DNA from 3 places in the Paenibacillus sp. FSL k6-2145 genome. Region 3 is predicted to be linked to each of the others. Evidence: predicted binding sites of a transcription regulator. Region 3 holds the regulator's gene; each other region holds the start of a gene.
The links. Region 3 encodes LexA, which represses DNA repair genes until DNA is damaged. Its sites were predicted from a motif close to CGAACATATGTTCG; they were not measured.
Positions count from the first base shown of each region.

Region 1: the regulator LexA is predicted to act here: its motif matches at 6,509-6,522, upstream of NZ043_RS19585 (DNA polymerase IV).
Region 2: the regulator LexA is predicted to act here: its motif matches at 4,385-4,398, upstream of dndB (DNA sulfur modification protein DndB).

Region 1 is NZ_CP150267.1:4,383,794-4,394,898, reverse strand. It holds gene NZ043_RS19615 (DUF309 domain-containing protein) at 145-627, opposite strand; gene NZ043_RS19610 (GTP pyrophosphokinase family protein) at 614-1,429, opposite strand; gene NZ043_RS19605 (quinone-dependent dihydroorotate dehydrogenase) at 1,564-2,661, opposite strand; gene NZ043_RS19600 (hypothetical protein) at 2,917-3,054, shown strand; gene NZ043_RS19595 (L,D-transpeptidase family protein) at 3,097-4,539, opposite strand; gene NZ043_RS19590 (ferredoxin) at 4,758-5,000, opposite strand; gene NZ043_RS19585 (DNA polymerase IV) at 5,118-6,419, opposite strand; gene cimA (citramalate synthase) at 6,950-8,569, shown strand; gene NZ043_RS19575 (TlpA disulfide reductase family protein) at 8,690-9,241, opposite strand; gene NZ043_RS19570 (M67 family metallopeptidase) at 9,468-9,959, shown strand; gene NZ043_RS19565 (exonuclease domain-containing protein) at 9,945-10,682, opposite strand; gene NZ043_RS19560 (DUF294 nucleotidyltransferase-like domain-containing protein) at 10,679-11,105, opposite strand, start outside.
Region 2 is NZ_CP150267.1:3,243,119-3,254,223, forward strand. It holds gene dndD (DNA sulfur modification protein DndD) at 1-1,717, opposite strand, end outside; gene dndC (DNA phosphorothioation system sulfurtransferase DndC) at 1,735-3,237, opposite strand; gene dndB (DNA sulfur modification protein DndB) at 3,230-4,324, opposite strand; gene NZ043_RS14310 (helix-turn-helix transcriptional regulator) at 4,519-4,866, opposite strand; gene NZ043_RS14315 (hypothetical protein) at 5,059-5,484, shown strand; gene NZ043_RS14320 (EndoU domain-containing protein) at 5,834-6,253, shown strand; gene NZ043_RS14325 (hypothetical protein) at 6,266-6,577, shown strand; gene NZ043_RS14330 (hypothetical protein) at 6,780-7,427, shown strand; gene NZ043_RS14335 (hypothetical protein) at 7,645-8,115, shown strand; gene NZ043_RS14340 (hypothetical protein) at 8,155-8,652, shown strand; gene NZ043_RS14345 (nucleoside triphosphate pyrophosphohydrolase) at 8,881-9,207, shown strand; gene NZ043_RS14350 (hypothetical protein) at 9,278-9,583, opposite strand; gene NZ043_RS14355 (hypothetical protein) at 9,570-9,938, opposite strand; gene NZ043_RS14360 (MerR family transcriptional regulator) at 10,007-10,774, opposite strand; gene NZ043_RS14365 (DUF2268 domain-containing protein) at 10,749-11,105, opposite strand, start outside.
Region 3 is NZ_CP150267.1:6,245,181-6,256,285, reverse strand. It holds partial or broken gene NZ043_RS27620 (IS30 family transposase) at 459-1,274, shown strand; gene NZ043_RS27615 (aldehyde dehydrogenase) at 1,990-3,291, shown strand; gene lexA (transcriptional repressor LexA) at 3,397-4,023, opposite strand; gene NZ043_RS27605 (LysM peptidoglycan-binding domain-containing protein) at 4,320-4,697, shown strand; gene NZ043_RS27600 (DUF896 domain-containing protein) at 4,793-5,002, shown strand; gene NZ043_RS27595 (hypothetical protein) at 5,128-5,637, shown strand; gene NZ043_RS27590 (HAD family hydrolase) at 5,666-6,457, shown strand; gene NZ043_RS27585 (ABC transporter permease subunit) at 7,014-7,976, shown strand; gene NZ043_RS27580 (carbohydrate ABC transporter permease) at 7,989-8,861, shown strand; gene NZ043_RS27575 (extracellular solute-binding protein) at 8,962-10,596, shown strand; gene NZ043_RS27570 (GntR family transcriptional regulator) at 10,699-11,105, shown strand, end outside.

The sequences.
Region 1 (11,105 bases), 1.9 Mb from region 3:
CTGTGCCACCTGCAATCATCTGGATATGACGCAACATTCAAAAACACCCCGATCTTTCCCTTTACAGGAATCGTCGGGGTGTTTCATATACATGGAACTTCACATCCATGGGATGCTCATTTGGATGTTAACGCTAATAACAGCTTAACTTTTACCCTGATCCATCGCCTTCATCTTCTCTTCGTATATTCGCCCTCTGGTAGGACTCCGGCGTTGCGGAATATTAGGTTTTAGCTCAAGCGATCTTCTAGATATCTCCTGTTCTAAGACCTCATCAACAATTCGTATGGACAAATCCCTGTAAGTCACAGACTGAATATCTGATTGGGACAGTTCCTTCACGATTTCCTGTACATCCCGTACCAAAGTCCCAAGGTCAATGCCCAGAATCGTAGCAGGATAAGGTTCCAGAAGATCAAGTGAGCTCTGTAACATCATCGTTCCTCCGCGGAGATTGCCATTCCTGAAGTGGTATAAACCAACCGCAATTTGCAACAACCCTTTATAGAGAGAATCCCGGTTCCGTTCAAGCCACAATTCTTCCAGCACCTCATGGCACTCGAAATAATCCTGATCCCGATTGAAGTAGATTAAGTAGTCAATGTACAGTGGCTCATAGATGCTCATCCGGGTTTTCGCCCTTTCTGGCGTTGTTCAGAAGTTTCTTCACGTCATCCAGCAAGTCTTTGAGCCCTTCCATATCATGCCGTTCCCAGTAATCGTTAAATCGCTTCTGTGCTTCAATCGCTTCACTGACAAGGTGGTAGAAGTATAATTGATGAATGATATTCAATGTTCTTGAGACGATATTGGAATCATCCTCAAATGCCTTCTGCGCCTCCAAAATCTGTAGACGAATTGCAGACATCTCATTATCCAGTACAAAAGCGGCCTCAGCTGTTTTTTTCAGCCTGGCTCGCATGTCATCCGGTAAGCTCTCCCGAAATTTGTAACTCAGAGAATGTTCAATGGTAGCCCAGAAATTCATGGCAAGTGTCCGGATCTGAATCTCGGCTAATACGATCTTTTGTCCCAGAGCCGTCTGAACGGGATACTCAATAATCATATGGAAGCTGCGATAGCCGCTCTCTTTGAAATTCGTAATATAATCTTTCTCAATGAGTACCGTGAGATCCTTGCGGCCTCGAATGTATTCGGCAACCCGACGGATATCGTCTACGAATTGGCACATGATACGGATACCTGCAATATCCTCAATGCCTGTCTCCACGTCATCAAGCGACACATTCAGTCGTCTGGATTTCTCCAGAATACTGGATATTTTTTTGACACGACCGGTAACGAATTCAATCGGGGCATACTCTTCCCGTTTTTTCAGCTCCGCCCGCATTGTCTTAAACTTGACTTTTAATTCCTCTACCGCTTGTTCATAAGGAAGTAAAAATGTACCCCAGTCTCTACCGTCCATGCTTATGCCTCCTGTCTCTATAGCGTCCCCTGTTCTATTCCATTATACATGATGTTTGGTGGGGGGAAGAGTCCCGAACCATTTTACGCTCTTCCATGCTTCTATATTTTCAATCCGGGGATCCACATTCCTTCTTAACGATGCTCCGCACCAACCGCTTCAGAGATATGACGATAACCGTCCTTGCGCAGTAACTCACGCAGTCCGGCATGAATGCGCCGATTCACCTCAGGTCCTTCGTAGATTAATGCTGTATATATTTCGACCAGACTTGCTCCGGCTTTAATTTTCTCGTAAGCATCCTCACTTGTGAAAATACCACCTGAACCGATGATCGGAAGTTTGCCTTCAGTCTGACGATAGATCTGGCGAATAATCTCCGTAGAACGCTCACGCAGAGGTTTACCGCTCAGACCGCCAGTCTCTTTTGCATGTTGGTGGGAAAGTCCTGTACGACTGATGGTTGTGTTCGTTGCAATAATGCCAGCAACACCGCTGTCTGCAATTGTGCGAACCATATATTCAAGTTCCTGATCATTCACATCCGGTGCGATCTTCACCAGAACGGATTTGGTCGCTCCGCCCGCTCGTGCATGTTGCACGTTCATCTCGTTCATAACCGCAGCGAGCAGTTCCTTCAATTCATTCCCATGTTGCAGATTACGCAAATCCGGTGTATTTGGTGAACTGATATTAACCACGAACAGATCAGCATAATCGTATAGTGCCTGAATGCACTTCGAATAGTCCAGGTGAGCTTCCTCATTAGACGTTGCCTTATTCTTGCCGATGTTAACAGCCACTGGAATACGCCGATCCTGTAGACGTGAAAGTTCTCCTGCCATCGCTTCCGCACCCAGATTGTTGAAGCCCATCCGGTTCACCAAAGCCTCATCTGGAGGCAAACGGAACAGCCGTGGTTGATCGTTACCTGGTTGTGCAAGTGGCGTCACGGTTCCCACTTCCATGAATCCAAATCCGATGGAAGAAAAGCCCGTTACGGCCTGTCCGTTTTTGTCCAGACCCGCAGCCAGACCAACAGGTGTAGGGAAATGACACCCAAACATGTCAACAGCCAGATCAGACGTTTCACGAACGCCGTACATCACTCGCAGTCCGGAAGGAACCGGACGGATGCTGCCCATGCCACTAAGGCCGCCAATAATCAGATGATGGGCCTGTTCAGGGTCCATTTTGAACAACAAAGGTTTAGCAAGACTTCTGTATAACAAATCACTCACTCCGTTCTGTTCCGGTACGCCAAAAAGCCGTTTTCCGTCTTTTCATATGTAAAAAAACACTCTACACACAAGTCTATCTGTTTCTTATTAAAAAGGAAAGTAGTTTGCGCATAGACAGCACAAATCGAATAATACAAAATGCTCACAAGAAATCCACCCGCCCACTGGAAATGACGAGTTGAATTCTTTACAATGAGAGCATGGTTACTCTACACTAGTTCTATTCCAAATAAGGAGGAATAACTCATGGCTCCCAAACGTAAACCACCTGCATTACAGCAAAAGAAAGAAGAAGTGAATCGCAAAGCCATTGCATGGACTGCAGCCAGTGTAGGCGGCTTGATCATCATCATTGGTGCTCTTATCATTATTGCCAACATGTAGATGATTCAGGCTGAATCCATCTGATTCTACATATCAAACAGATCAATTCAGCCAGTGATACGTTTTGTTCGGATTATTCTGCTTTGGAACAAGCGTATGCTGATAACGCTGCTTTGCTTCTGGAACAAGCGTCAGATCTGGCAGTACATCTTCTCCAATACGTACCGGAGTGCCTTGCGGAGCAAGAGCGAATAACTCTTCTACATCTCCTGTACGCATTCTCACACATCCAAGGGACTCATCCAGTCCGATACTGTCTGGCTTGTTGGTCCCATGGATGGCATAATTTGTATTCGAGAGCTGCATACCCCTGCTTCCAAACTCACCGTTCGAGCGCCCATTCGGATTGACCACTTTATCTGTAATGACAAATGAACCTTCCGGTGTTCGATCACCGCCAAGTCCCACATCATACATACGAACAATGGTATCCCCACTGATTAATGCAAGTTTATGTATATCCTTATCAATGACAATCTCCAGCGGTTCCTGCAAAAAAGGCTGACCTCCCAGCGTATCTGCAAAAGCGGCATTTTTGCCTTGAGCCGAATTCGAAGTCGTTGAACCATTCTCTTTACCACTCGAATCGTTCTTTCCTTCCTGTGCCTTTCCTTGATGCAAAGCTAGCAGCTTCGGAAACATCTCAGTCATCCCTGGCGCAGTCTCGCCCAGAATATTATTCGGAAATGGCTGAGCCATTTGCGTTACACTCTTGGGCCAAGCGTCATTTTTTTTGCGATAGGCAACGATTGCACTTGATAATGATGCAGCGGCTTCCTGCTTGGCGGTCCACGCCAAGGCCATCTTTTTGATTTTCGGCGTAACTTCAGGAGGTTCACAGTTACATTGCTTGGCATCATAACTCTGTGCAGTTAATTTACCGCTTGTATTAGTTTGTACTATGTATTTCACAGGCATATTTCGTTTCCATAAAGACCAGTCATCCGAGGTTTGCATACCCAGTACAGCCGAAGTCTCTACTTTTGGGCCAGACCCGGACCAGGCAGCTGCGAGAGCAGCCTCGCCATGGTTGCCTCCACCAAATGCCGCAGCGGTGAACACATTGCTTGGCGCAATGGATGCAGTTCCAACCTGTTTATCCGCTTCTACAGGCGCTTCGATGTCATCTGTGGATTCCAGTGCTGCTGACAGTGCGTCGGCCGCTTCACGACTGAAACCCGGAGCGTCCGCAGGTGGCAGACCTGCCAGCACAAGCAGCATGAACAGCGTAAGCCACATTTTGCGTCTACGTTGTTTTTTCTCTTTTTGCTCAGACATCTCCACCAATTTCTCCTGATAGTCCACCCAGATGTCAGCAGGAGCTTTACTGCGTTCAAATGCCTCGTAAACCTCGCCCGCTTGCTGAAAACAATAATTGGCTTTGGCCTCCTGTCCTTCGCCCAAGTACTCCTTTCCAAGCAAGTACCAAGCCATTTTATTGTCTGGATGTTTCTTGACATATGTTCTTAGATGAGTATTTTGCATCCGATCCTCCACTATTCACCTTTTTCCGTATATCATTATATATCGGCATAACCAGGCGTTGAATCCATAGGACTTGAGTACCCGGTGGAAAAAAGGGTTTTCGACAATAATCGTCCTTGATCCACAGGTCATAAGATCACAGTAAAATGAAAACAAAAAAAGCACCTTCCCTTGTCGTAAAGACAAAAGAAAGTGCTCTGTGTTCATGCAAGAAATACTTAACCCTCTTTATTGAAAGGCTCATCCGCTACTTTGATTGAATCTGTAGGGCAGCCATCGCATGCATCCTGCATATCGTCAAACAAGTCGTCTGGAATAGCTTTGATACCATGGTTAGCATCGCCGTCAAAGATAACTTCTGCCAAACCTTCATCATCGTAATCGTAGATGTCAGGAGCCGTTGCTCCACAAGCGCCACATGCGATGCATGTGTCTTTTTCAACCCAAGTATATTTACTCATTTACATTCTCTCCTCCTAAAATTCGAAACGTACAGTGTTTTTATCTAGAAACATATTAATACAAAGTAAGGATAATTACAAATCATTTTGCAACCACAAGTCTCTATTATCCCTTATTTAATCAAGACTTTGCAAGTTATCTTTTTGCAGGGAAGTACCGCGCACTTTATGATTACGAAGCAGCACGGAAGGATCGTCTCCAAGCATACCTGCGGTCACAACAGCATTCTCACCAAATTTATCACGTAACTGATCCATAATCCGAATCAGATTGTCCTTCTTGGGCTTCTGCTCATATTCGAACAAGTCCATCTGTACAGCGGATTCCTCTCTTGGAATCAGGTTCTGAAGTGTCACACCGAGCATGCGTACAGGCTTGCCACTACCCCAATGCTTCTCAAATAGTTTACAGGCCTCACGGTAAATGACCGTTGCATCCTCCGTAGGAACTTCCATTAGACGTGATCGGGTGATTGTCTTCATATCCGGTGTGCGGATCGTAATCTGAATCCCCTGGCTGAACATTTCGTGCTTGCGCAACCTTCTGGCTACCTGATCACTTATATTGAGGAATACCCGATGAATCTCATTCATATCCGATACATCCGCCGGTAAAGTGGTTGTATGCCCAATGGATTTATTGGCTTCCCGTTCCGCGTGAACTGCGGAATGGTTAATGCCATTCGCAGAATTTTTGAGCCATGCTCCATTAACTCCAAATAGTTCGGTCAACATGTTCTCATCCGACTTGGCCAATTGACCAATCGTTTCAATGCCCAGTTTTTTCAGCTTTTCAGCCGTTTTTTTGCCAATGCCAAACATCTCGTTGCATGGTCTGTGCCAAAGAATCCGGGGTACGTCCCTCATGCGTAAAATGGAGATACCGTTCGGTTTTTTCAGATCCGAAGCCATTTTCGCCAATAATTTGTTGGGTGCAATGCCAATGGAACATGGCAGCCCCAATTCATCCTTGATTCTACGCTGAATGCTCTCCGCAATCTCCATTGGATTCCCGAATTGCCTTGAACCTGTAATATCAAGATAACATTCATCAATGGATGTTGCCTCAAGTTGAGGGGTATAACTATACGCAATCTGCATGAAAGCTCTTGAATATTGACGATATAAATGAAAATCAGGACGAATCACAATGAGATCAGGGCACTTTTTCATGGCTTGGTGGACAACCATACCTGTTGAGATGCCTCGATTACGAGCGGCATATGAGCAGGTTACAATTACACCCTTTCGCAGTTCACTGCTGCCCGCAACGGCCGTTGCTTTTCCTCTATATAAATCTGGTTCCTCGGCTTCATGTACAGAGCAGTAGAAAGCATTCATATCGACATGCAGAATCACCCGTCCGGCTGTAGGGTAGTATTGATCCACATTCGCTGGAGGATTGCCGTCTGAAGACATCATGAACCCCCGCCCTTTCTTGCACACTAATTAATGAAACGAATTTCTTTCTTCTATAGTATATCAAACCCGTTATGTTAATTCAGTCACGAACATTTATTTTCTGCGAGAACTGATCAGAGACCGAATAATTAACCAGCCTACACTCACAAAAAGGATCAATGTGATCAGCGCAATAACCGTATTTTCCCATACAAAACTCAAAATCAACCCTCCTTTTCTTCCATATATTCCAATTAAAACTCAATAATAAATTATAACACACATCCGGATTATCATTAACATCCTTCTTTTTGCTCTAAAATCCGTTAATTGTTACATGAAACTGCGATTTCTATGTAGCATTTGGCTATAATGGTGCTATAATAATTAATTATACAAATTGACGACTTTAGGACAAATCAGCGCACCCAATTTAACACAGTGTAGCGTTGCCGAATCGAAGGATTCGTCCACTAACGTACTTAACAGCTTTCCCAACTTACAATCCAATCTTTTAAAAGAGCGCTTTATCTCAAAGGAGGATCTTCATGTCAAAGGCCATTTCCATCTTCGATACGACTTTACGTGACGGCACACAAGGGGAGGGTGTCAGCTTATCGGCAGACGACAAACTCAAAATTGCCAAGAAGCTTGATGACCTGGGTGTCCATTATATTGAAGGCGGAATTCCCGGCAGCAATACCAAGGACATTGAGTTTTTCAAAAGAGTCAAGGAATTAAACCTGAACGCAAAGGTTGTTGCTTTTGGCAGTACCCGCCGTAAAGGCAGCGTTGCTAGTGAAGACGCCAACCTGAAGCGCATGATCGAATCTGGTGCTCAGGCTGCAACGCTGGTCGGTAAATCATGGGACTTCCATGTGCATACCGCTTTGCAGACTACATTGGAAGAAAACTTGTCCATGATCTATGATTCCATCGCCTATCTGAAACAAAATGGTATGGAAGTGATCTTTGATGCAGAACACTTCTTTGACGGATTCAAACATAACCCGGAGTATGCTCAAGCGGTCTTGACCAAGGCTCACGAAGCTGGAGCGGACTGGCTCGTCATGTGTGATACCAACGGCGGGACCATGCCAAACGAGGTACATGAGATCGTATCCACACTGCATAGAAGCCTGCCTCATGCACATCTCGGCATCCATACACATAATGATTGTGAACTGGCTGTAGCCAACACACTCAGCGCTGTACAAGCCGGAGCCCGTCAGGTTCAAGGAACAATGAACGGTTATGGAGAGCGTTGCGGTAACGCCAATCTCGCGTCCATCATCCCGAACCTGCAACTGAAACTTGGCTATGAATGTGTTACTGAGGATTCCATGAGACAACTTACAAACGTGGCTCGTTATGTTAGCGAGATTGCCAATGTAAATATGCCGATTAATCAGCCTTATGTCGGCAATGCTGCTTTTGCTCACAAAGGTGGAATTCACGTCTCTGCCATCCTGCGGGATTCCCGTACCTATGAACACATCGTGCCTGAACTGGTTGGTAACAAACAACGTGTGCTGGTCTCGGAACTTGCCGGACAAAGTAACATTGTATCCAAAGCTCAGGAACTGGGGCTTGAGTTCGATCCAAGCAGTGCCAATTCACGTCAGATTATTGAGAAAATTAAAGACCTGGAGCATCAGGGTTACCAGTTCGAAGGTGCAGATGCTTCGCTTGAATTGTTAATTCGTGAAGCGAACGGTGACATGAAAGAATTGTTCACTTTTGAATCATTCAAAATGCTTGTAGAGAAAACGGCGGGAAAATCTGTTGTTTCCGAAGCTTTTGTCAAAGTGAATATCGCTGGAACAAGCGCTTATACCGCTGCTGAGGGCAATGGTCCGGTTAACGCACTCGATAATGCGCTTCGGAAAGCGCTGGTGCAATACTTCCCTTCACTTGCCAATATGCATCTGTCAGACTACAAAGTGCGTGTACTGGATGAGAAAGATGCCACAGCCGCCAAAGTTCGTGTATTGATCGAATCCAAAAATACGGAAAATACATGGAACACAGTTGGTGTATCCGAGAACGTAATTGAAGCAAGTTGGGAAGCTCTTGTACACAGTTTCCGCTATGCTTTGCTTCAAGAAAAATTGCAGGATGAGCCGGGCACACTCCCTATTCCTGCTCATGGGATAAGTAATCATTAAAGTGTATGTTCAAAAAAGGCTTTTTTTGAACAGGCTCTTAAAGCTTATTTCCCGGAAAATAAAAAGGAAGCCTCTGCACCCATGATTCATGGATGCAAAGGCTTCTTTCTTTGCAGAAAATTAATTCGCAATTAACTTTTCAATCTTACGCTCCAACTCTTTTTCGGGCAGTATGCCCAGAACAATCTCCTGTATAACTCCTCTGGAGTCAATCAGAACATTCGTTGGAAAAGCCACCCCATTGTATTGAGCATACACAGTCCCCTTCTCATCCAAGGGAATAGGGAATGTCAGTTGGTACTCATCCACAAAAGCTTTGGCATCTTTGAGTTTATCGTATGACGTTACATTAACCCCATACATGTCAAGCTTATCCTTGTATTTCGCAGCCATTCTGTTCAGCTCTGGAGCTTCCTGCTTACACGGCTCACACCAGGATGCCCAGAAACTGACGAACGTGGCCTTATCTTTGGCACCGCCCACACTGTACGTCTTTCCATCCATTGCTGTCAGAGAAAAAGCAGGTGCCAGAAGACCCGCACGTGGTCCCGTCTCTGTAGGCATCGGTTCTTCCTGCTTAAAGACGGCTGCAATGCCGTCACCCGCATTCTGGGCCAGTGCAATACCAACCAGCAAGACAACACCAAGGAGTATGTATATGTTTCGTTTCATAACCCGCCACCCTTTTATATAATTAGCATATTGAAACTGAAACCGTAATTTCTGCACATGCTAAGTGTTTATCACGCTCTATCACAGTTCACCAGAACATGATTGCCAAATGTTCTCTTTATTATTGTACCCTTTTCCTTTAAAATTTTACAATCCGGATTACAGAAAATAAAATGAAAAAGGACTCCTGCCTAAGCAGGAGCCAAAGAGAGAGGGGTGAATACAAATGGCAGCACTTCACGGGCAGCAAAACGTCTTTTACATCCCTTCTTCCGTAGAACAAGAGATGTCAAAGCACATGTTCCTTTCGCTGCCGCAAGAAGCCTGCGGGGTTATGCTGGGTGAAACCGCAGCGGGCGGTATACGAATCAGTCGGTTTCAGCCCATTCGTAACGTAGCACCTGACCCGCTGCACCATTTTACTCTGGATGATGCCGAATGGATTCGGTGCGTATTCTCCGAGCCCAAGCTCATTGGTATCTTCCATTCTCATCCGCAGACCAGGCCTGTTCCTTCCTTAGAGGACTTGCAAGCTCTTCCGGCCTTCGCCAGTTTGCTTCAGATGTACCTCATCGGCTCACCCGACCTAACAAGCGGGTTGCGATCTCATATGCATCTGAACGGTTATCTGATTGAACCCTCGAAGAAACCGCAAGATCCGGCACACCGCGTTGCGCCTTCATACAATCTGCTTCCCGTTCCGTTATGCGTGACTTAGCTGGGTATACAAATCACCCAAGGTCTCCACATTTTTACGCATCATGTCCTCCAAATAACAGGACCATAATTGTGCAGTCATTTTGGAATCTTCCAGTGCATGGTGACGCCCATAGATCGGAATGCCTCTGGATTCCAGCAATTCATCCAGACCATATCCCGGCCTGCTCGGTTCAAGCCAGCGGGCCAACATCATCGTATCGATTAAACGATGTGTCAGCCTTACCTTTGAAGTCCGCCACAGAGCCGCATTCAGAAAAGCTCGGTCATGCGCACTTGCGTGTGCAATCAGAACATTTCCACCTACAAAAGACATGAAATCATGCAGCCCTTCCAGCAAAGTTGGTGCGTCCAGCGTCATCTCCTGCGTAATACCTGTAAGTTCAGTAATATGTTCCGGAACCGCAGTCTTGGACTGCACCACCGTATAGAACTGTTCTCCTTCCAGTACCACACCACCATGTATACGGACCGCACCAAATGAGATAATCTCATCCCCATGCTGGGGCGAAAAACCCGTCGTTTCCAGATCAAATACAACTGCGTCCAGCTCATTTAGAGGCGTATGCAGAACCTCAGGTCTGCGCTGTTCTCTCATCATAGAGCGGATAAACGCCATGTGTTGCGCCGTAGGGGCTCCCATAATGGAAGCGATGGCGGAAGGAACCCCTCCCTGACGCAGCGAATTCCAGAATCCTGTATTGCCCCTTGCCGGCTCTCTCATGGACGTCTCCTTTCTGCAAAACGCAACTGTCTTTGCAAAGCACGATGCACTCGTCGTACCAACCCGAGCGTATCCCTGAGCTCATAATGAATCTGCTTTTGTTTCATCTGTTTCTCATCCAGGAACCCACTGCTATGTTGCAAATCCCCTTGGATGACAACCGGTGTACTTCTGCGAAACTTCAAAGCGGCTAAGAAGGCCCGCTGGCATGCATCCAGTAATGTAAATGGAACAGCTTCAAGTGAAGTCAGTCTCTCCATTCTTTTTAACGTCGATGACTCCTTGATCCCATGTTGCAAAGCCAAATAACGGGCACTGTTCACCAGCGGAATGTACAAACCATACTTAACATCAAATCCGCCTGCATGTTCACCAAATCGTTCTGTGACCACACGTCCAAGTACATTTAATGTAGCTTTATGT
Region 2 (11,105 bases), 3.0 Mb from region 3:
ATATTACAGTGAGCATGAGCATTTCTTTTTCGCCAGCAGATAAGCGTTCTTTTGAAATTTCTTGATTTACTAAGTTATATAGTTTTAATTCGAAAGAAGTGTGGTCTATATGAATTCGTTTTATGAAATCTTTCTTACGGAAGAGTACGTCAATCATACGCACAGTTTCATTAGCAACGTCATCAAGTTTTTTACGCCATTGCCGTTCTCTGAAACGTTGACTAACTGTAAGTAATTTCTCTGTCATTTCATATGACTTTTCTGATTTATGGTACTCTCTAATCTTTTCTTCTACTTTATCTTTTTGAGAGAGTTTAGCATGTAAGCTTTCTGAATGATTTTGAATTTCAGATCCAAGTTGCTCAATTAACATTTTCTGCTGTTCAACATGTTTTGTTTTTTGCTCTATTCGTTCAAGAAGTTCTTTAAACTCACTGGCCTGATCATTTGTTTCTAATTGAGTCCTTAATTCTTGAGATTCTTTTAACAATATAGCATTTTCATCAAAACGGTTAACATAATCGGTGATATTAAGGCCTTCAAGTTGTTTATTTAAATTATGAATTTCGCTACGTTGTTCAAACGATGCACGATGTATTAATTCCGTTTGATTCGGTTTAATTAAATTCAGGATACCTTCAAAAATAGCCTTCATTTCAAAGTTATCAATCTCTTTGTACTTTCCCAGAGTACTAGTAAGAAGAGAAGTTAATTTATCTTGTTTAAGCGTGTTCGCAGCATATTCATATGACTCATATTGTTTTTCAGCATTTAACTGATAATCAACTTGTTGGAGCTGTTTCCTCGCTATAAAGAAGGGAAGAAGAGATGAGACGAAATGCCGTACATGTTCTGAATTCGTTTTGCGTTTGTTCTCAATGACGTTTATTCTAGAAACAATTTCTTGTCTTTTTTCCTGAAGTAAGCCACCGTGAATTTCGAAATCCTTTTTATCTTGTTTAATAGCATCATTCAGATTGTTTATCTCTTCTTCATGGAGCACTGTAAGCTGTTGTTTTTCGTCGATTGTTGCTTTGAGTTGATTAATCTCCATCTCGAGTTTTTCATACTGAGCAACTTCTTCTGCTGCACTGGCATTTTGCTGAGCATATTGTATTCGGTATGTGTTCAGATCCTTTTCCAAATTTACGAATAGATCCAGATTAAATAGAATCTTACCTGACTCTTTCAAGTACTCTGGAATTTTTTCTTCAGAAACAATACGCGAAATATCCTCACCATCAAAAAGGCAAAGTTCAAATAATTTTGGAGGCATTTCTTCACGTAATCGACTCTGGAAATCAGAAGTTTGTTGAGCAGATAAGAATTGATTATCACGTTTAACTGCAAAACTCTCACGAATACGATCATTTTTTATTCGCCAGCTTCTTACTAATGAATATTCATGTAATTCGAAATCCTCAGTGGAACTGTAATCAAGAGTAATCTGAAATGCGTCAGTCACATTCTCATTAATTGCTTTACGATTCAGTAATGTTCTAATTTTACGATAATAGGGTTCATTCTCAGTAACAAAACCATATGCCATAGAGCCAAATAAAACGATTCTTAAAGATTCTAGTATTGTCGTTTTACCAGCACCATTTTTCCCACCAAGTAGTATTACGTTACGGTTAGCCGTTGTACGGAAATCAAATTTATTGAGCTCTCCATGGTAAGCACCTATATTTCGGAGAGCCAGTTTTTGAATGTGCATTGATTATTTATCCACCTTTATAAATGTAAGAAATCTTGTCTGAGTGTTTTATCAAATGCCTGGAATAGTCCTCTTCTTACTTTTACACCGGAGTATTCTTTCTCAACAGATATTAATTCTTTAAGAAGATTAAGGTTGACTCCTTCTTCTTGACAAAGAGATTCAAGATCGGTAACTTGGTCTTCTTTGAATACAGGACGATCATTTTGATGCCAATCGTAAACTATACCTGTTTCTTCTTCGACGATCAGAGGAAGTCGATCTTCCCACTGTAGGTCGTCATGCCAATATTTCCGAATTGCCTTAAGCTCTTCAAATGTGATTAATTCAACGTTAGGGTCATGCATTTGGCGAATTTCTTCTTGAGTTTGTAATAATTTTCGAAGAATTTCTTCCCGAGCTTTCATTGTGAAAGGACCGACGCCAAAACGTTTAGGAAGAGCATCTGGATTCTCATCATCAACGATTAAAATATCCAATTCCTCCACAGAAGCAAGGTTAATTTTATTTTCTTCAATATAATGCTTCATTTCAGATTTGTAGATTCTCGGATGACTCAAATCATCAGGATCTATTCCGCCTAAATTTGTTGTCAGATAGACTTCGCCATTCATACGATGTTTTTGTCTTTTCGTACGGTCTTCACGTATTTGAACAAGGAAATTTCTAAAATCATATAATGGACGTAACCAATCTACACCGTTATTAATAAATCCGCTCAACGCCTTATCTTCATTAACAACTGTACATGTCCAACACCCAAAACGACTGTTTCCACAAGAACCTGCACTTTCTTTTATCTCTTTGTCTACTACGAGAGGGCATTCACTACTTGAATCTTGATAGAGCTGAAGCAGTTCATTATTATCATCGCCCCATGGTGACTCATACTGCAATAAAAATTCCCATACATCATCAAGAGTGTAGGAGCGAATCGGAGCAAAAACAAATGCGTTTCGAAGTGTAGAGTGACGCATTAAATTTGAACCTTCTATAGTATGAGATTGCATTACTCCTGCTCTTGTTGAACTTTCGGAATCTCGAACTCCTAGTAACATAACCACTTCACCAAACTGATCTACTTTATCAAGAATGAAACGGTTAGCAGGCTCGATTTTCAAACGATCCGTACACCATCTGAACTTTTGACGTGGAGTAGGATAACCTTTTCCAATAATAGAGGCCCAAAAGGTTTGTTCAACTTTTGGACGTACCTTGTGTGTTTCAATAGGCAAACCTACAGCGAGTGCTTTATTTTGTATTCGTCCAAGAGTTCGCGTGATTTTGTCTATAATTAAAGGAGTTTCTACCTGAGTATCTGATGAAATGACGTACACTTTTTTCTTCAAAAGAGAAGGTTCAAGCTCGGATAAGGCTTGAAAGACTAGCTGTACAACTGCCGTTGAGTCTTTTCCCCCACTGAAACCTACGACCCAAGGCTTCTCATCTGCTAAATAGACTTCTTTGACTAGTTCTTTGGCTTCAACGAACTTGCTTCCAGTATTAAATATGTTAAACATCAGTAGATGTACCTTCTTTTATTTTATTTTCAATTTTCTGCTCGGCTTCTGTTAAGGGGAGCCCTAGTTTAAATTTTATGAGATTTGCAGTCAATTGAATGGTCTCATTTGTCTTGTTAATACGTCCGGTTTGTCCATAAGCACGGCCTAACCAATCCGCTTTATTATCGCGACTCCAGTCGATTTTGGAGAGTTCTTTTACGTACAACTCCCATTGATCTGCATGATAACGATAAAGATAGTGGCCGACTATACCAATAGCTTCGAGAAATACACCATGCGCTACAACCGAACCAATACGAAGATCTCTTGGCGAGGTTCGCTTATTGAGTACATCTTGCCATTCCAATATAGAAACACAAAGAAGAGCCCAGAACTCAGACACAAATTTTTTCTCGGGTTCTGAGATTAACTCACCTTTACGCTTGCCTAACAGTTTACAGATCGTATTGAAAATGTGATTCAGAGCAAACAATTTAGGAGAATTTTTGGACAACGATACTTTCTCACGATCCGTATACCGCTCCAATAAAGGAATTTCATTAATTAAACTTTTAGTGATCAAAGATAGTTGATCACGGTGATCGTATAGAATTCCGATTGAAGATGTGGTATTCACTGCATGACGATTCAAATCCGAAAACATTTGTTGAGAGCGCAGAAGTCCAAGGTCATGAAAGAATACTACGGATATCGTTTCGTCGCCAAGTTCAGGAGAAATTTTGAGAGCTTCTTCAATAGCTGCGCGTCTATGTTGACCGTCATTAATGAGAAATTGAGCATCTAAAGAAATATTCAAATAACCAAGATCTTTAAACTCTTCCGATTGTGGCTGGAAAATTAGCTCGCCGTTTACTGATGCAGTTAACGAAGAGAAAATATAATCTTTAGGATTCTCAAGAATATAGTTCGTAATATCCGGAATTCTTGATTTATTCATTAAACGTTGTGCACGGTGGTCGGCCGGAATTTCCTCCTCATCAAAAAGAAATATCCTGGGTATTAATTTCAATGGGCACATTACTGTATAAAAATCTCTTCCAGCTTGAACCCCGCGAATCGCTGGAAAACTATAACTAAAGTTCATAGGCATCCCCCTGTCTTACGTACGTAATAACGTAGAATGTATATTGATTTTATCGTAAGACGAACAAATGTTCAATGTCTAAATTACATAATAAAGTAAATATAGTACGCAATTACGTGAATAAAAGATGAAGGAATAATGAAAATAACGAGGTAACATTCCGGTCGTGTAGGATCGGTATGCTCCTCGTTATTTTAGTTTTTATCATAAGTATCGAAGATTTCAGTAATTATATTAAGCACCATTAAAATGTGCTTAGGTTCATGGGTTCTTAAAAGAGAAATGATCTTAGTAATATTGGCATCATCATGCGAGAGATCTTCACGCTCCTTAACGTATGTAAACAATTCATATACACCGACATCTAAAGCGGCAGCAATCTTTTCAAGATTTTTTAAAGATATATTTCGTTCTGCTCGTTCAATAAAGCCAATGTAACTTGGATTAAACCCCGCATTTTCAGCTAATGCTTCTTGAGACAGATCTCTAGACTTTCTTAGATCTCTTATTCTCGCGCCCACTAATTCTAAAAGTTCGGACATATGAACACCTCTCTTTAATTAGAAGTGTAGAGAAAGATTCATCGTTAATTAACCAATAGATAATAAGTTGTTTGTGTTTAAAACTACTATGTAGTAATATTTTGTTTGTATCTTGCCCAAAAGTTAAAAAAACATACAGAGTGTTTGAATGTAATGTGGATTCTAAACTAATATGTTGAGGAGTTGATAACCTTGTATCACGCTTACTCCTACAAGAATTGGCAGAATGATGAATTTGAATATCAACGACTTTCCCAGTATCATCTCAAACTTGCGGCCATCATGTGTAATCATAATCAGTTCAAAGCCTGCCTGATTCTGTGCGATTGGGCTCTGGTCTCCATGATCAAGGCATTATATATCCATAAGTATCATTCAGCGCATCCACCCAAGGAACTCACCATGAACGAAATCTTACCTTTAGTGCATACGGACACTGAACCCGGGTTGGATATCGCTTTGTTCATCGGTACGATGCAACATATGTCATCTTTAGAGGAACGCCAAGAGGATCAATATTTAGACCTTGATAACATCGGAAAGCTTCTTCAACGAACGGAAGACATATTGGAGGAGTTAGCCACTCGATTGAATGATAATTCAACAAAGTTTTTCTGATAAAAGGCGTGCCATGATGATCTGGAGGTTCTTTTCACAGGAATGGGACTGGAGGATTATAAGTACTGAAAAGTATTCATTTGAAGAAAGGGAAAATCAGGATAATGGGTGGATGCATTTGCAAACAAACTTCTGCTAACATTGTAAAATCATAATTCTAACGGCGGAGAATACTATGAGTACAATTAAAGTGACACCAGAGCAACTGCTGCATGTATCCAGACAGATTTAGCAGGGCAGGCAGTAGTTGACCTGACTGCACGGATTGGATTTATCCAGTCTCAGTGGGCGGGAGCAACGCAGTAGGGGTTATAACGTTCCGAAAGAAGGATTAGGATTTCCAAAAGGTATGATTGGTGCAAGATTTTCAGTAAGCAATGAAAGAACTAACCATGCTTCACTTGGGGATTTCAATTCTAAAAATAGATTGATCAATGGCGGTCACGGTCAAGATAATATTAATTACTTACTTAAAAATAAGATCGCATTTAACATTACTAAAGAATATGAAAACGGTGTACGGGTTGGTAATATACCTAATCACAAAAATAAAGCAAAGCGAAGTGGAGAGGGCCAAGCTTGGTTCCCTAAGGAGTGGACATCGGAAGATATCAAAAAATCAGGTGAGCATGTAGCAAATCTGCCTGAGAATAGAGTTAAGGGTGACGGTGAATGGATGTTTGGAAACTATAATAACGTTAGAGTAGGAGTGATCAAGAACGATGGACAGATCGGAACGATTACTCCAGATAACTCAAGACAACCGTGAGGAGAGCGAACCATGGTAGACTACAGTGAAAAAGTTATCTCATTAGTAAAGAAGAGAAAAGATTTACATCCCGACGATCCAGCTATTCAAACGATATGGAATGAGATGGTTGACATTCTAAAACAGAATGAGCAGAGCGCCATATCATTTCTAAATCAATGCGGAGAAGAAGATTTATATTGGCTTAGTGAGATATTTGAAGATCTATCTTCTGAATTCCAAAGTAGGGCATTTATAGATTGTCTTCTTCAATTGCAAAAGAAGTATCCTGATCTGGATATGGAGCAGGATATAGAATATGCCATTCAATCCATTGAGGAATAATGCGAAAAAATAAGCCTATTTCAACTCATATACGGAGTAGTCATGGGCTATTTTTATCTCCTCAATCCAATCGACTACTTTACAAAATCAACCCGTCCCTTCAGTTGAAAGTATTCATGCCCAAGAAGCTTAGGGCAGACGAACATGATTTGTTTTGGATCATAGATATAGATGGTGACTTTAACATAATTGGAGTGAGCTGATGAGAGTTCAGCTTAAAGATACATTAGCATTACATACCAATTTATCATCTGATCAAAAATATATCGTATTTGAGATAGAGTCTGCTCCTTCAGGAGATACGTATTACAGGATTGAAAATGATGCTAAGCGGGTTGTTCCTTATGATTCGTCACTATTTAATGTAGTTTCGGATGAGCTAAATGGTGACTGGACTATCTTAGATAAGCCTAATCAATCATCAGCCAGATTGCCAAGAGAGATTGCTTACATGACATTTTGGGAAGAGTTTTACAATGATGAACCCAAGGCTCTACGGGCGTTTAATCAAGCTAAGGCTAGATTATATCTTGAAGAGTTAGAGGATATCGAAATCAAAGATATTCTGGAGAGTAACAACGAGGAAGAGATTTACTTTGTCTTAAATACGTTAATCAGGACGAAGTTTGATACGTTTACGAACGACATGATCCAGGTTGCCAAAAAGAGGCTGGAAGAAAATCGTTATTCACAGGACGACATGTTATTGGCAGCATTCCAATATTTGAGTTTGTTTAAAGAAGAACATATCAATGAATTCTTTGTATACTACTTGACCAACATAGAACTTGGAAATGATGAATTAACAGAGATCGTGAGTAATTACTTTGCATCATCACAGATATGGTGAGTGGATGGGGCAAACCTTAGAAAATATCATCTTTGATTTTAAGAAGAAACAACTTTCTGAGATGGTTACTTTTTCATATGTAACAGGAAATTTCTTTATTGATGATCATGATGGAGAATACAACTGTGCTGGCAGGTATGCAAGAATAAGATTCTTGAAAGTAACCAGGAAAACATAGCTTTCAACAAATGAACAAATGGACTCTCAAGTGGGTGGCATGGTGTCAAAAAGTATTTATATGAAGAACAAAGAAGAGGTCCTTACACCGGAACTTATGGCGTATACCTTGGCCAAATTAGGTTCGTATGAATGGAATAGAACAGAGATGTATAATCTGAATCGGATATATGAGAAACCTGCGGGTTTTTATTTTAGATTCCACAACGCTGATCAGCTTTACGAGCAATTAAAGCATTGTATTCAGCACTTTAAGGGAAACCTTGAGTGGATGATCTATGTAAGTCCTTTAACCAAAAATCAAAATTATGTCATTGAGCCAGCGGATGTGCACCGTGCTAAACAAACTGAGGCATATCAGGTGAATTTGGAACTTGAGGAAGTGCTTCAAGATTCATATAAAGAGATCTGTGAGCAAGCGATTCAAGACATTCCATTGTTATGTAATCATATTGAGCAATGGTTTGGGTTGGAACATAAGCAACTACATCCGCCTACAATACCGAATTGATGTGATATGAAGAATTACCTGATGTTAGAGGGGGGTACTGTGGAAAGTTTAGAAATCATTTTAATTGATTTTAACAAAAATAATCTGGATCAATTCATTAAAAATGATTTGAACATTCAGGTGGATCGGATCAAAAGTTCTCACTTTTATGATAACCGTAGTGAAAACGATATTGAATTTCAGCAAATAGAGAGCCTTGAAGAGATTCTTTCTCCTAAGGGAACGGGGAATATATTATTGTCTCAGCTTAACCTGGGCCATACCTTTAACGACGTGATGATTGTATTTTCATTTGATGAGGAATCTGGAGATATTGTAATTAATTTTCCTGAAGAGGAATTGTTCAGCCGAGAAACTTCAGAGACAACGTTAAAAGCTCAGAAGTTAATAGAGTATATTCTTGATATTAAGAACAAGTATGCAATTGAGAAGGTTAGAATCGGTTATGAACCAGCTATGGATGATGACACTTGCTTGATCGAGATTGATAAAGAAATGATGGATACGAATGTTATTGTCTCGAAAATGTTGGCTTAGAATCCTTCTGAACCAGATTTTGATGCAGAACAATTAGACATTAATAATGGCAGAAAGCCCATTTCAACTCGAATACGAGTAGTCATGGGTTATTTTTATCTCCTCGTTCCATCCCAACCACTTTACAAAATTAACCTAGCTCCTTCCATAGCAAAGGGTATAATGGCAAAAAGGGAGATTCTGACGTGAAGCTGGAAAACCTCCAAAGCAGAAAGGATGTTATACCACATGCCTACATACAACAAATTGGTGCGGGACAAGATTCCAAATATCATCACATCCAGCGGTAAGGAATGCCGCACACGCATTCTGGACCCGGAGGAATATAAGCAAGAATTAAAAACAAAGCTGAGCGAAGAATCGGAAGAATACATGAGTGCAGCGAGTGATCAGGAAGCGCTAGAAGAACTGGCCGACATGCTCGAAGTGATCCGAGCGCTGCCAGAGGTACACGGGGCGAATGCGGCGCAGCTGGATAAGCTGCGGGCTGACAAAACCGAGGAGCGCGGTGGATTCCAGGAACGGGTGTATCTGATCGATGTCGACGAAGCTTAACGTTAAACTCAACTCATTACAAATAACTTGGCTGATGAACTGATCACCCGGATGCATCATGCGTCCGGGATTATTTTGTCACTGTGAAATAACTTCCTTTGCCGGAAATAATAGTGAGTTCATCAATTCTTACATAATAGTTCCATTGAAATGGGGTATTATCTGGATAGACAATAATATATTGTGGATCTTTGAAAGAGTAACGTTGTTGCAAAGAGTAGTTTATTATTGCATTAGAAATTCCTAAGCTTACAACAAATGAAGCCGCTAGTACTAATGAAACTATTGCAATGGGTTTAACCTTTTTATAAATTAATGTGATTGCAGTGGCAAGGGCTAACAACGCAGAAATGATGAGTTCATTATTTGATCCCAAGATCGCGAAATTCTGTTCTTGGTTCGTAAAAGGATAGAACATTACCAAGAAAGTCTATAAGAAGATGCCCGATCAATAATGTGGCCATCGTACTTATCCATGCCCAGAAGAACCGAACGTTTAAGGTTTTATAGATGATCCAGCCATATGCAGCTCCAATTAAGGGAACCATAGCAAGAGAATGTAACAATATATCACCAAAGTACTTAGTGATGTCAGGAGTGATAGCAATAATAGATCCCAAAACAATAGTGATTATATAGTCTTTAGTAAGAGATAACCGCTTATTTAGAAAAAGTAATAGAATTGTTCCGCCCGTAATCAAGTGTATAGCCATATGAAGAAACATTTGCATCGAGTTACCTCCTGAGCCTGATTCATACATTTAATTCTTTTAGTGATGAATTCTCACTTCACACAAAGTCACTTTTCCTCCCCCTCCACATAAACCATAAGCGCTTCATACAAAAACCTCAAAAATTCCTCATCACCAAACTGATCAAAATAACCCGCATAGCGGCGATCCGTCGTATAGGCTTCAGCGATACACCTCAAAATCTCATCATCACAGACCATAAACTGTTCCAGACAATTCTTCCATTCACGCACTAACGCTTGCACCTCACCAGAAGCAGGAGACAGATTCTGATGTTTCGCCAACTCCCGAAATACCTGCTCCATGTTGACCGAGAACTGCTGGTAGGCTTTTTCTCGTTCTTCCGCAGACCGCTCGCTCACAGTAGCTTCGAATTCCTGATATTTCTCGGTGTCTCCGTAGATGAACTTCGCTTCGGATTCATATTGCTCTTGAATGGACAGGATGGAAGAGTCGTCAAACAGATGAAGATGAGAGATATCCGTCCCATCCACATACTCATCCAACTGGTCGATGATGGTTTCGAGCTTTTGTTTTCGTTGAACGAGTGTACTGCGATGCTCTCTTAGAATATCTTTTTGTTCTTCTTTGGAGAGTTGCATCATGGCTGCAATGTCTTTTAATGAGAAATTCATTTCTTTGAACAACAGAATCATTTGCAGATTCCCGAGTGCCTCTTGATCATAATACCGATAGCCATTGTCCTCGACTTTGCTCGGTTTCAATAGATCGGTTTTATCGTAATAATGTAATGCGCGTTTGGTGATACCTGTAATCTGGATGATATCTTTAACGGTGAAATAGGGTGTCTTCATTCCAAAAGTCCTTTGTTTCCGCAAGGATGACACTTGCCGGAGTAATGGTGGCTTCGGTAATCGGTGTACCTGTTTTGTTCAGATAATATTGGATTAAGTGATAACCGCAGGCATAGCCAGCCGCATAGGGCATACCTACGGGCGTGAAGTTTTGCATGATGGCAAGTTCATCGCCGTATAGATACGGATTAATCTGGTCAAAACCGGTGACATGCAGCTGGTCTTTCATCTTCGGTTTGATTACTTTATTCAAAGTTTCCATATCCGTTTTAGCTACCCAGGGGCCTAACAACTCTTCTCCATACAGGGATGTCGCAAAACTCTCGGCCAA
Region 3 (11,105 bases):
ATTTTTTAAACTGGCATTGAGTTGGAATGAAGGCGACTCGAATTGGTGGGTCGTCTTTTTTCTTTTCTAGGGGCTTGATGGTTTGCGCCGGATGTTCAGGTCAGCGAGATGCCAAATACGGTTGAGGCATTATGGAAGATCGAGCTTTTATATGGAAAGCATCCGTCCTATACGGAGAGTACGTATGCGGTAAAGTTAACAACAAAGCTGGAGGGGGAGCTTCGAAGTGCTCCTTGGTCAGCGATTTGAGGGATAAGTTCGATGAGTTCCTCAGAGATTTTAATGTTTTTGGAAGTATGGAGAAGGCAGAGCTGCATCAAACCATTGATTATGTGAAGCTTTAAACTTCATATTCTGCAGAATTAGCTTAATGTATTTATTAAGAACCCCTTTTATATCTTTAAAGCCTCCTAATCCAATTGGACACTCGAAGCCACCTCAGATAGCGTGCAGCTTCATCTGGATCCTATCAGGCGGAGCCAGCTCAAAGTGCTTATCAGGAACGTCGTAAGGCTTCGATACCTAACAGTAAATGGTCCGATACTCTGGCTGCTTCACTGGAGGAAAAACTTGAGGCCACATGGTCTCCAGGACAGATTATTGGACGTTTCCGCGTCGATGGTCTACCTGTAGTCTCCTTCAAAACCATCTATCGCTGGATTTACACGGGGAGGCTGGTTCGAGGTGTACTACACGTTCTGAGGGACAAAGGGAAGCGTCAGAAACCCACTGAAACTCGCGGTAAATTTACGGTTGGAAAGTCTATTTCGAATCGCCCGAAGGAAGTCCGTTCTCGTGAAACGTTTGGACACTGGGAACTGGATACCGTAGTTTCAGGGCGTGGGAAAAGTAAAGGGTGCGTAGCCATACTCATTAAACGGAAGACACGTCTGTATACGGCGATTCTTATGCCGGATCGGACGGCATTGTCCATGGAAATCGCATTGGGTGTAGCCATCTCACAATACCCCCAAGGGACATTCCTCACCGCCACCGCTGACCGTGGCAAGGAATTTGCTTGCTATGCCAGTGTGGAAACTACTCATGGCCTAGACGTTTATTTTGCTGATCCGTACTCCTCCTGGCAACGCGGATCCAATGAAAATGGGAATGGATTACTCCGAGAGTTCCACCCCAAGGGTAGGGATTTTGCTAGGGTAGAGGATGAAGATCTTGTCCGCTCACTCGATTTGATCAATAACAGACCCCGAAAATGCTTGAGGTGGAGAACCGCTCACGAATCCTTTTCAGAGGAACTGTCGCACTTAGCTTGACAATCTGTCTTTAAATGATTTATAAAACTTTACTTTCTAAAAATACCACATAATTAAATGTAAAAATATGACATATATTACATTGTGATTTGTATTTCCCCCCCTACAGATCTACTAACGTAACTTCCAAAAATTCCTCCAACTGATTAAGTAGTATATCCAATCTAAACAGATTTGGACGATCATGAAATGCAGCGGATGAGTGAGATACTAGATGAGTTTTTTTAATAGAAGTAGTACAAGTTGATTTGATATTATTTAACCCTTTCTTCGAAGACCGCTCTCAGGAGTAGTTGTTGGATTAAAATCTGCTCGTTGTGAAGTTGTGGCCAGGAATGGATAAATCATCTTAAAGCAAATTAAAAAATTTCCCCTAATTCTTCTTCATTAGCCCACGTAACTTTTTTGTGTTTATCTGTGACCAAGGTTTACCTTTATAACAAACACATTCGTTCGTCGATTTAGATAATCGCAAAACTCACTTTTCATTAATGTTAAACTTTCTGAAGCAAAAGATTTAAATCAAACTTCCTTAGAAATTCTGATAGCCACAGATAGAAAGGAATACTAGCATTCACTCTTTTAAAATTCCAACCATCGTCCAATACATACAAATGGATGTTTCATTTGTATGTTGAAAGTTTCATATAGAAGAGGTATACTTTATTTGAATTTTGAACAATTTAATTTTAAATAATTAATTGGAGATGTTAATATGGATCAAGCAAAACAACTAGTGACAGAACAACGTACATTCTTTTATACAGGACAAACTAAAAATATCGAGTATCGGATTAATGCGCTTCAACAGCTTAGAAAAGGAATTGAAAAGTATCAGCAACGGATTCAAGATGCACTTCGGGCAGATTTGAACAAATCAGAGGCGGAAGCTTACGGTTCAGAGATTCGTATTGTTTTGGGTGAACTGGATTTTGCATTAGAACACCTGCAGGAATGGGCTTCACCTAAACAAGTCCCAACCAATCCGGCTATGCCGGATGGGGTGAGCACCATTTACCCTGAACCATACGGAGTGGCGCTTATTATTGCACCTTGGAACTATCCTTTCCAATTGGCCTTCGGTCCACTGATTGGAGCAATTGCAGCCGGTAACTGTGCAGTTATCAAGCCTTCTGAATTAACACCAGCCGTATCTCGTCTGACGTATGATCTGATTCAGGAGATCTTCCCTCAGGAGTATATCGCCGTTATGGAAGGGGAAGTCGAGGCCAGCACAGCATTGTTGAAAGAGAAGTTTGATTATATTTTCTTCACAGGAAGCACGGGTGTTGGTCGCATTGTGATGAAGGCAGCTGCGGAGCACTTGACTCCTGTAACTCTTGAGTTGGGCGGTAAAAGTCCTGCTATTGTCCATAGCGATGCAGATCTGAAGCTGGTGGCCCAACGTATTGTTCGTGGTAAGTTCCTGAATGCAGGCCAAACTTGCGTTGCTCCGGATTATTTGCTTGTACATGAACAAGTTCATGATGAATTGATCAATCTGATTGGTGCAGAGATCAAAGATAAATTTGGAGATGATGTGTTACAGAACACTGATTTCCCGCATATTGTCAATGCTCGTAACTTTGATCGGTTATCGAAATTCCTCACAGATGGCAAAACGCTGATAGGTGGACGATCTGTACGTGAGCAGTTGCTGATTGAGCCAACTGTACTTGGAGATGTGAACTGGGAATCAGCTGTCATGCAAGAAGAGATCTTCGGTCCGATTCTTCCTGTATTTACGTACAGTGACTTGAAACCTATGCTGGATGAGATTGTTCGTCGGCCAAAACCATTGGCATTATATCTCTTCACACAGGATGAGCAACTGCAAGATCAGGTTTTGAATCAAGTATCCTTCGGTGGGGGATGTATTAATGACACACTTTCTCATATGACTTCACACTATCTCCCGTTTGGTGGTGTAGGAGAGAGCGGTATGGGCTCATATCACGGGCAACAGAGCTTTGATGTGTTCTCGCATCACAAGAGTGTTCTGAAACGCAGTGAATAATTATCCGCTAAAATAACATAAACATGAAAAAAAGAGGTTGTCCTGTTGATCAGGACAACCTCTTTCGTATTTCATTACATCTAGTTTTGTTACTCAAGTTAAATATTAATGAATATCTCGGAAAAGGCCAATGACTTTACCCAGAATACTAACATGTTTCAAACGTAAAGGTTCGAAGGTCGCATTCTCCGGTTGAAGGCGAATATGATCTTTCTCTTTATAGAACGTTTTCACTGTAGCTTCATCGTCTTCAGTCATTGCTACGACGATATCACCGTTATCAGCAGTTTGCTGTTGACGGACAATAACGTAATCTCCGTTAACGATTCCAGCTTCCACCATACTATCTCCGACTACCGAAAGCATAAACACTTTCTGTTCGCCTACATAATGTGTAGGAAGAGGGAAGTAGTCTTCAATGTTCTCGGTTGCAGTGATTGGAACCCCGGCTGTAACCTTACCAACGACAGGAATACGTGCAACGCTATGAGCAAATTGATGAGAATGCTCAGATTCTTCCTGGCTCAAAAGCTCAATGGCTCTTGGCTTGGTAGGGTCGCGTCGGATCAAACCTTTTTTCTCCAAACGATCCAAATGTCCATGTACTGTTGAGCTGGAAGCAAGTCCAACCGCTTCACCAATTTCCCGTACGGAAGGAGGATACCCCTTCAACCGGACTTCATTTCGTATAAACTCCAGAATAGCCTGCTGCCTGCTGGATATCTTCGACATACCGTATCAACCCCATTTTAGTAACGTTTGGGAAAATTATAACATAGAACCTCCGTTCGTACAAACATAAGTTCTAAATAAAATAGCATTAAATCAGTGTTTTTTAACTTATAGAACAGAAATTGTCCAAAAGTCAGAGCATAATACTGCAAATGCTTTGCAAAAGGAAGTGAAATAAGAAATTTCTCCTTCAAAAAAGAAGCGAACAATTGTTCTAAAAATCTATTGAACAAAACAAGTGTTCGTGTTATATTGATTTCAACAGATAGGAACAAACGTTTGGAGGCGGGTATTTAATGAGATATTCTACTTATCAAAGCATTTATGAACCAATGAATTCGGAACTGGTGAAGACTAAAATAGGGAACTACAAGAAGGTTTTAGCGCGTTTCAAGATTTCTTCATGGATGTTAAAGGTAGCCATTACCTCTTTGATTATATTTATTGGATGTAGCACCGTTTTAACTGTATTTGCTGGCAATGAGAATGATGTTCTGCCTGGAGGAAAGATAGCTGTTTCACAAGGGGAAACATTATGGAGTATTTCTTTGGAACATAAACCGACGAATATGGATACACGTATTTATATAGAAGCAATTAAGAAAGTGAATCAACTTCATACAACTTCCATCCAAGTGGGACAAGTACTAGCTCTACCGCAATTTGCAGAATAAAATGCACATCAATGAGTGTTAACGCGTGTCAGCTTGACAAGCTGCCTTTATAATGGCAAAGTTAATATGACTTTGTATTTTTGGAGGGGACAAGCTTGGATATAGATAGTCTGGTAGCACGCATTAACGAATTGGCTCGTAAGCAAAAGTCCACTGGATTGTCGGAGGAAGAACTTGCTGAACGTGCCGAGCTAAGAGAGATTTATTTGAGTAATATTCGCAACAATTTCAGACAACAACTGGATACCATTGAGATTGTTGATGATGAGAATGACAAAGGCCACCAAGGCAAACTCAAACACTAACGAAACCTAATGATATCATTATGATATTTAGGTTTCTTCCTGTTATTTTGAGTGTGCAATTTATAGGGGGAAATGTTGGTTTACAGTTATGTAAGCCGATACAAAGACACATAAGGGGGATTCTCATGTCGCGTTCGTTCGAGAGAACGGTTAAGAAAAATTCCAAGCAGTTAAATCAGCAACGCAAAAAAAGTGGTCAACCAATCACGGGTACACCAGGTGAAGAAGTCTTTAAGGGACGCAGCTTGTTGTTCCCAATATTTTTGATTGGTCTCGCCTTTTTGTATCTGTTTATGAGCACATTCCTTGTGCAAGCTCCAATGACAACTTGGGACTGGGTGACGATGCTGCTTTACGTATTTTTGGCAGTCATCTTCATGCTTCGCCGTCCATACATCAAGATTAGCAGTAATCGGATTATCACGACGAAGGGTAATCGTGAACGTTCAATCGGGGTTGACGATATTGTCAAATTCAGAATTGAACCAGGTACAGTTGTTATCGAACATAACAGTCGCGGGAAAAGATGGGTGTTTACCAAGTTATTGAACCGTTACGATACAGATGCGATTGCCGAACGTTTGTTGAAGTTTGCAAAAGCACACCAGATCACCGTGGAAACCGTCGAAAAGTAATTATTGCATAAAGGGGTAGATGATCGGAATGGCGTTAAAAGCGATTTTGTTCGACCTAGATGATACTTTATTATGGGATGAGCGTAGTGTTCGAGAAGCTTTTCATGAGACTTGTCTAATCGCAGCGAAAGAGACTGGGGTTAAACCAGAAGAACTTGAAGAAGCTGTTCGTAATGAGGCACGTGGACTGTATGAATCATATGAAACCTTTCCTTTCACTAAAATGATTGGAATCAATCCGTTTGAAGGCCTATGGGCTAACTTTACTGGTGGGGATCAACCTGAGTTCCGTCAGTTGGAACAGCTTGCTCCAGTTTACCGTAAAGAATCCTGGCGTCGTGGCTTGTTGAAGTTGGGTATAGATCGGGAAGATCTTGCTGAACAGTTGGCCGCGCAGTTTGGAGTAGAACGGAGATCCAGACCTCATGTATACGAAGAAACGATGGACACCTTGCGCCAGTTACAAGGAAAGTACAAACTGTTGTTGTTAACAAACGGTTGTCCTGCTTTGCAACAAGAGAAGTTGGATGGTGTACCTGAATTGACTCCTTTCTTTGATGAGATTATTATCTCGGGTAACTTCGGAAAAGGAAAACCAGATCCGTCGATATTTGAACATGCTTTGAATAAACTGGGTGTTAAACCCGAAGAGAGCATGATGGTTGGAGACAAGTTAACGACTGATATTCGTGGTGCTTTATCATCTGGCATCCAATCCGTATGGATTAACCGTGAGCATAAGACCAACAATGAAACGTATGCGCCAGACCATGAAATAACGCATTTATCGGAATTAAATCAGCTTATTGCTAATTTCTAAGCAGATCAGCTATAACATCTTTCCTCAGCACCCTGAAACATTGGAAGCTTCTATGAACGATGCTGTCGTTCTTGAAGTTACCAATGTTTTTTTATTTGAGCTTGTTGACTAAATTACCTTGTTAAAAGAGATCTCCATTTTTTTTACTAAAAGTTATTGAAATTAGGGGGAAGCTGGATTAGAATATAACTAACATACTAGTATGACTAGTATTTAGATTGTCCTAAAGCAATTTCTTTTTGACTTACTTCATTAAAATGGAAGCAGGGAGTTATTGCTAATTATTTTCTATTGATTGTAAGCGCTTAATATTTTGAAAAAGCTTATTTCGATTTGGAGATCACACCACTTAGTAAGTGCTAATTAATGATGTGAAGCACCTTGGATTGTGTGATTCTACATAATACATCAAATTGATATCGCTTACATTTAGCATTTATCTATTTCGTAGTGGGGGTGAAGTTGAAGGATTGGTTGTCTTCTACAAGAGGAGAAACGATGGGAGTTGTACATGAATTACTCTTACTTATCAAGTCCTGGATCGGAGTGAAAACACATGGAGTCGGAAACCGCTAAAACAACGTTAACCATGACATCTTTACGTAAAGAGAGCAGATTACGAACGGCAGCAACTTTGTTCCGCAAAGACTGGCAGCTGTATTCACTATTAATCCTTCCCATCATCTATCTCCTTATTTTTAAATATGGGCCGATGATTGGTAATGTGATTGCGTTCAGACGTTTTGTTCCCGGGGGAAGTATATTTGGAGAAACGTGGGTTGGATTAAGGTACTTCAAAATGTTTATTGAGGACCCTACCTTCTGGAGAGTATTCGGTAATACGCTTATGTTAGGCGGACTTGCGTTACTCTTTACATTCCCGGTTCCAATCATTTTTGCCTTGATGCTTAACGAAGTGAAGAGTAAACGATTCAAAAAGTTTGTACAGACCGCGTCATATCTGCCTCATTTTCTGTCCATCGTTATCGTTGCGGGTATGATCCTGCAGCTGACAGCAGTGAATGGTTCCATTAATGGGCTGGTGGCTTTCTTTACCGGAGACAATATTCCTTTTATGCAGCAGGCTGAATGGTTCAGAACAATCTATATCACTTCTGAGGTATGGCAGGGTATGGGTTGGGGAGCGATTCTGTATCTGGCTGCACTGACAACCATTGATGATTCTTTGTATGAAGCTGCGCGTATCGATGGTGCCAATCGGTGGAAGCAAACGATTCATGTAACAATACCAGGGATCTTGCCAACGATTGTGACGTTATTGATTTTGAACATGGGAAATTTCCTGGCTGTTGGATTTGAAAAAATCTTACTCTTGTACAACCCGTTGATCTACGAGACATCTGATGTGATCTCCACTTACCTTTATCGGGTCGGATTGGAATCCAGTAACTTCAGTTATGCTACCGCAATTGGCTTGTTCGAATCGCTGATCGGTCTGATTCTGGTGTTCTCCGTAAATGCCATCTCACGCAGACTGACACAAAGAAGCTTATGGTAAAGGAGGAGCATCATGCAGGAATCCAGATCTTACAAGGTATTTAAAGTATTCAATGTCATCTTTCTGCTGTTCGTGGTATTCATAACACTCTATCCATTCTTAAATGTCGTGGCACAATCCTTCAGTAGTGAGTCCTATATTAATTCCGGTAAGGTTAGTTTGTTCCCAAGAGGATTCAATGTGGAGACATACAAGACCATCTCGCGTGACAGCATGTTCTGGACCAATTATAAAAATACGATTATCTACACTGTAGTAGGTACGTTAATCTCCATGTTCATGACGACTATTTTCGCATATGCTCTGTCCAAAAAGAGGTTGATGGGTCGCAAGTTTCTGACGATGTTCGCCGTATTCACGATGTTCTTCAGTGGTGGATTGATTCCAAACTATGTCTTGATTAATTCCCTTGGGTTCAACAACACCATGTGGGCACTTGTTGTTCCTGGCGCAATTAGCATATACAACATGCTGATCATGAAGTCATTTTTTGAAAATATGCCTGAAGAACTGGAGGAAGCTGCCTCCATAGACGGTTTGAACACCTACGGGATCTTGTTACGCATTATATTGCCGCTTAGTAAAGCAGTTATGGCAACCATGGTGTTGTTCTACGCAGTAGGTCATTGGAATTCCTGGTTCCCAGCCTTTCTGTATTTGGACAAAAAAGAACTGTTCCCGGTCACCATTTATTTGCGCAATATGATTGCAGGAGCGACAAGCGGGGCATCTGCCGGTGCAACCTCAGCTGATAACCTGACACAGATTGCTGCCAATATTAAGTCAGTAACGATGGTATTAACCATCTTGCCGATACTCACCATCTATCCATTTGTCCAAAGATACTTTGTAACCGGTATCATGTTAGGGTCTGTTAAACAGTAATGCGCAGCAGCTAGAGTGATTCACATGATTAACTTTTAGAGATTGATTAAAAAGTTTTAAGGCAAGGTCAACCTAAACCAAATTCAGGGGGATAACCTAAATGAATCAAAAGCCACGTAAGTTTGTTGGTAAAATGGTGTTGGCAACAATGATGACCGTTGTTCTGGCAGCATGTAGCAGCGGTACCGGAGCTGGAGGTGACGTCACAGAAGTTCAAACCAAGGCAGCGATGGAGACGTACAATGTAGGGGATACATTCAAGGCGACTGAGCCATTTAATCTCTCCATACTATATAGTGATCAACCTAGTTATCCATACAAAAAAGACTGGTTACTTTTTAATAAAATTACCGAACTGACGGGTGTTACGCTTGAGCCAACGATTGTACCCATGAGTGATTACCCTCAGAAGAGATCTCTGTTGATTAGCTCCGGTGATGCACCACTGGTTATTCCTAAAACGTACCCTGGTGAAGAGTCTGCATTTGTATCCTCCGGTGCGATTTTGCCAATTAGTGATTATATTGATTTGATGCCAAATTTCAAGGATAAAGTGGAAAAATGGGGTCTGGAAGATGAACTTGAAGGACTTCGACAGGAAGATGGAAAGTACTATGTACTCCCGGGTCTGCATGAAGAAGTATGGCCAGATTACACACTACTCGTAAGAACGGATGTTTTTGAAGAAAATAACATCGCCATCCCGACCACATGGGACGAATTGTATGATGCAGCGAAGAAACTGAAAGAGATTTATCCGGATTCCATTCCGTTTTCGGACCGATTCCAATTTAATAGTACGTTGAACATCGCTGCTACTGGCTTTGGTACCAAGGCTGGATGGGGTTTTGGTAACGGATTGACGTATAAGGAAGATCAGGATGAGTTTGTGTACACGGCTACAACACCAGAATATAAAGAGTTGCTAACGTACTTTAACAAGTTGGTATCCGAAGGGCTACTCGATAAGGAGAGCTTTACACAGGATGATGATCAGGCTGTACAGAAATTTGTATCCGGAAAATCATTCATGATTAATGGTAATTCCCAAACGGTGGTGCTGCACCGAAATGATATGAACAAAACGCTGGGAGAAGGTAAATACTCAGTTGCAAAGATTACAGTACCTGGTGGACCAAAAGGGCAATTAATGTCCGGCTCCAGACTTGAAAACGGTGTTATGATCTCCGGGAAAATTCAAAAAAGCGAAAACTTCAAAGCTATTATGCAATTTATTGATTGGTTATACTACAGCGATGAGGGTCAAGAGTTTGCCAAATGGGGCGTTGAAGGCGAAACATTTACCAAAGAGGGCGGAACACGTAAATTGGTAGAAGACGTGAACTACAATGGCTTGAATCCGAAAGGAACGAAAGACTTGCGTATTGACTATGGATTCTCTGGTGGTGTATTTGCCTACGGGGGTACCACAGATCTGCTGCAATCGATGTTTAGTGAAGAAGAGTTGAAATTCCAGCAAGACATGAAGGATACCAAGGAAGTGATCCCGGCAGAACCACCGATTCCTTACTCTTCAGAGGACCGTGAACGGGTGACACTTCTGAGTACACCACTGAAAGACTATTCGGATCAAAATACACTTAAATTTATTTTGGGTGAGCGGAACTTGTCTGAATTCGATACATTTGCCAAAGAGCTGGAGAGTCAAGGTTTATCTAATTATCTGAAGCTGGCAAATGATACGTACAAAGCCTACAAAGAAAACAAGCAATAATATAGTTGATGTTGGCCAGATTACCGTTTCACACCGATATATAAGTGGAACGGTAATTTGTGCTAAGATGAATGAATACGGCTGATAGAAAGAGGTCTAGGCATGTCACTTAATCAAAAAATTAGAGGCTCGACCCGGGCATATTCATATAACCTGTTAAAAGAACGAATTCTTCATCTGGAACTTAAGCCGGGTACCAAGATTTCAGAGAAAGAGATTGCAGATGAACTGCAGGTGAGCAGAACACCTGTGCGAGAAGCATTCATGAAGCTTGCTGAAGAAGAACTGCTGGACATTATTCCCCAGAGTGGAACGATCGTCTCTCATATTAATCTGGAGCATGTGGAAGAAGGCAGGTTTATGCGGGAGAAGATGGAGAAGGAAATCGTGACTTTGGCTTGTGTTTCTTTTCCTGAAGAGTTCAGATTTCGACTTGAAACCAACATTGCAATGCAGGAAGTCTGTATAGGAAAAAACAATTTCTATCGGCTTTTTGAACTGGATGAAGA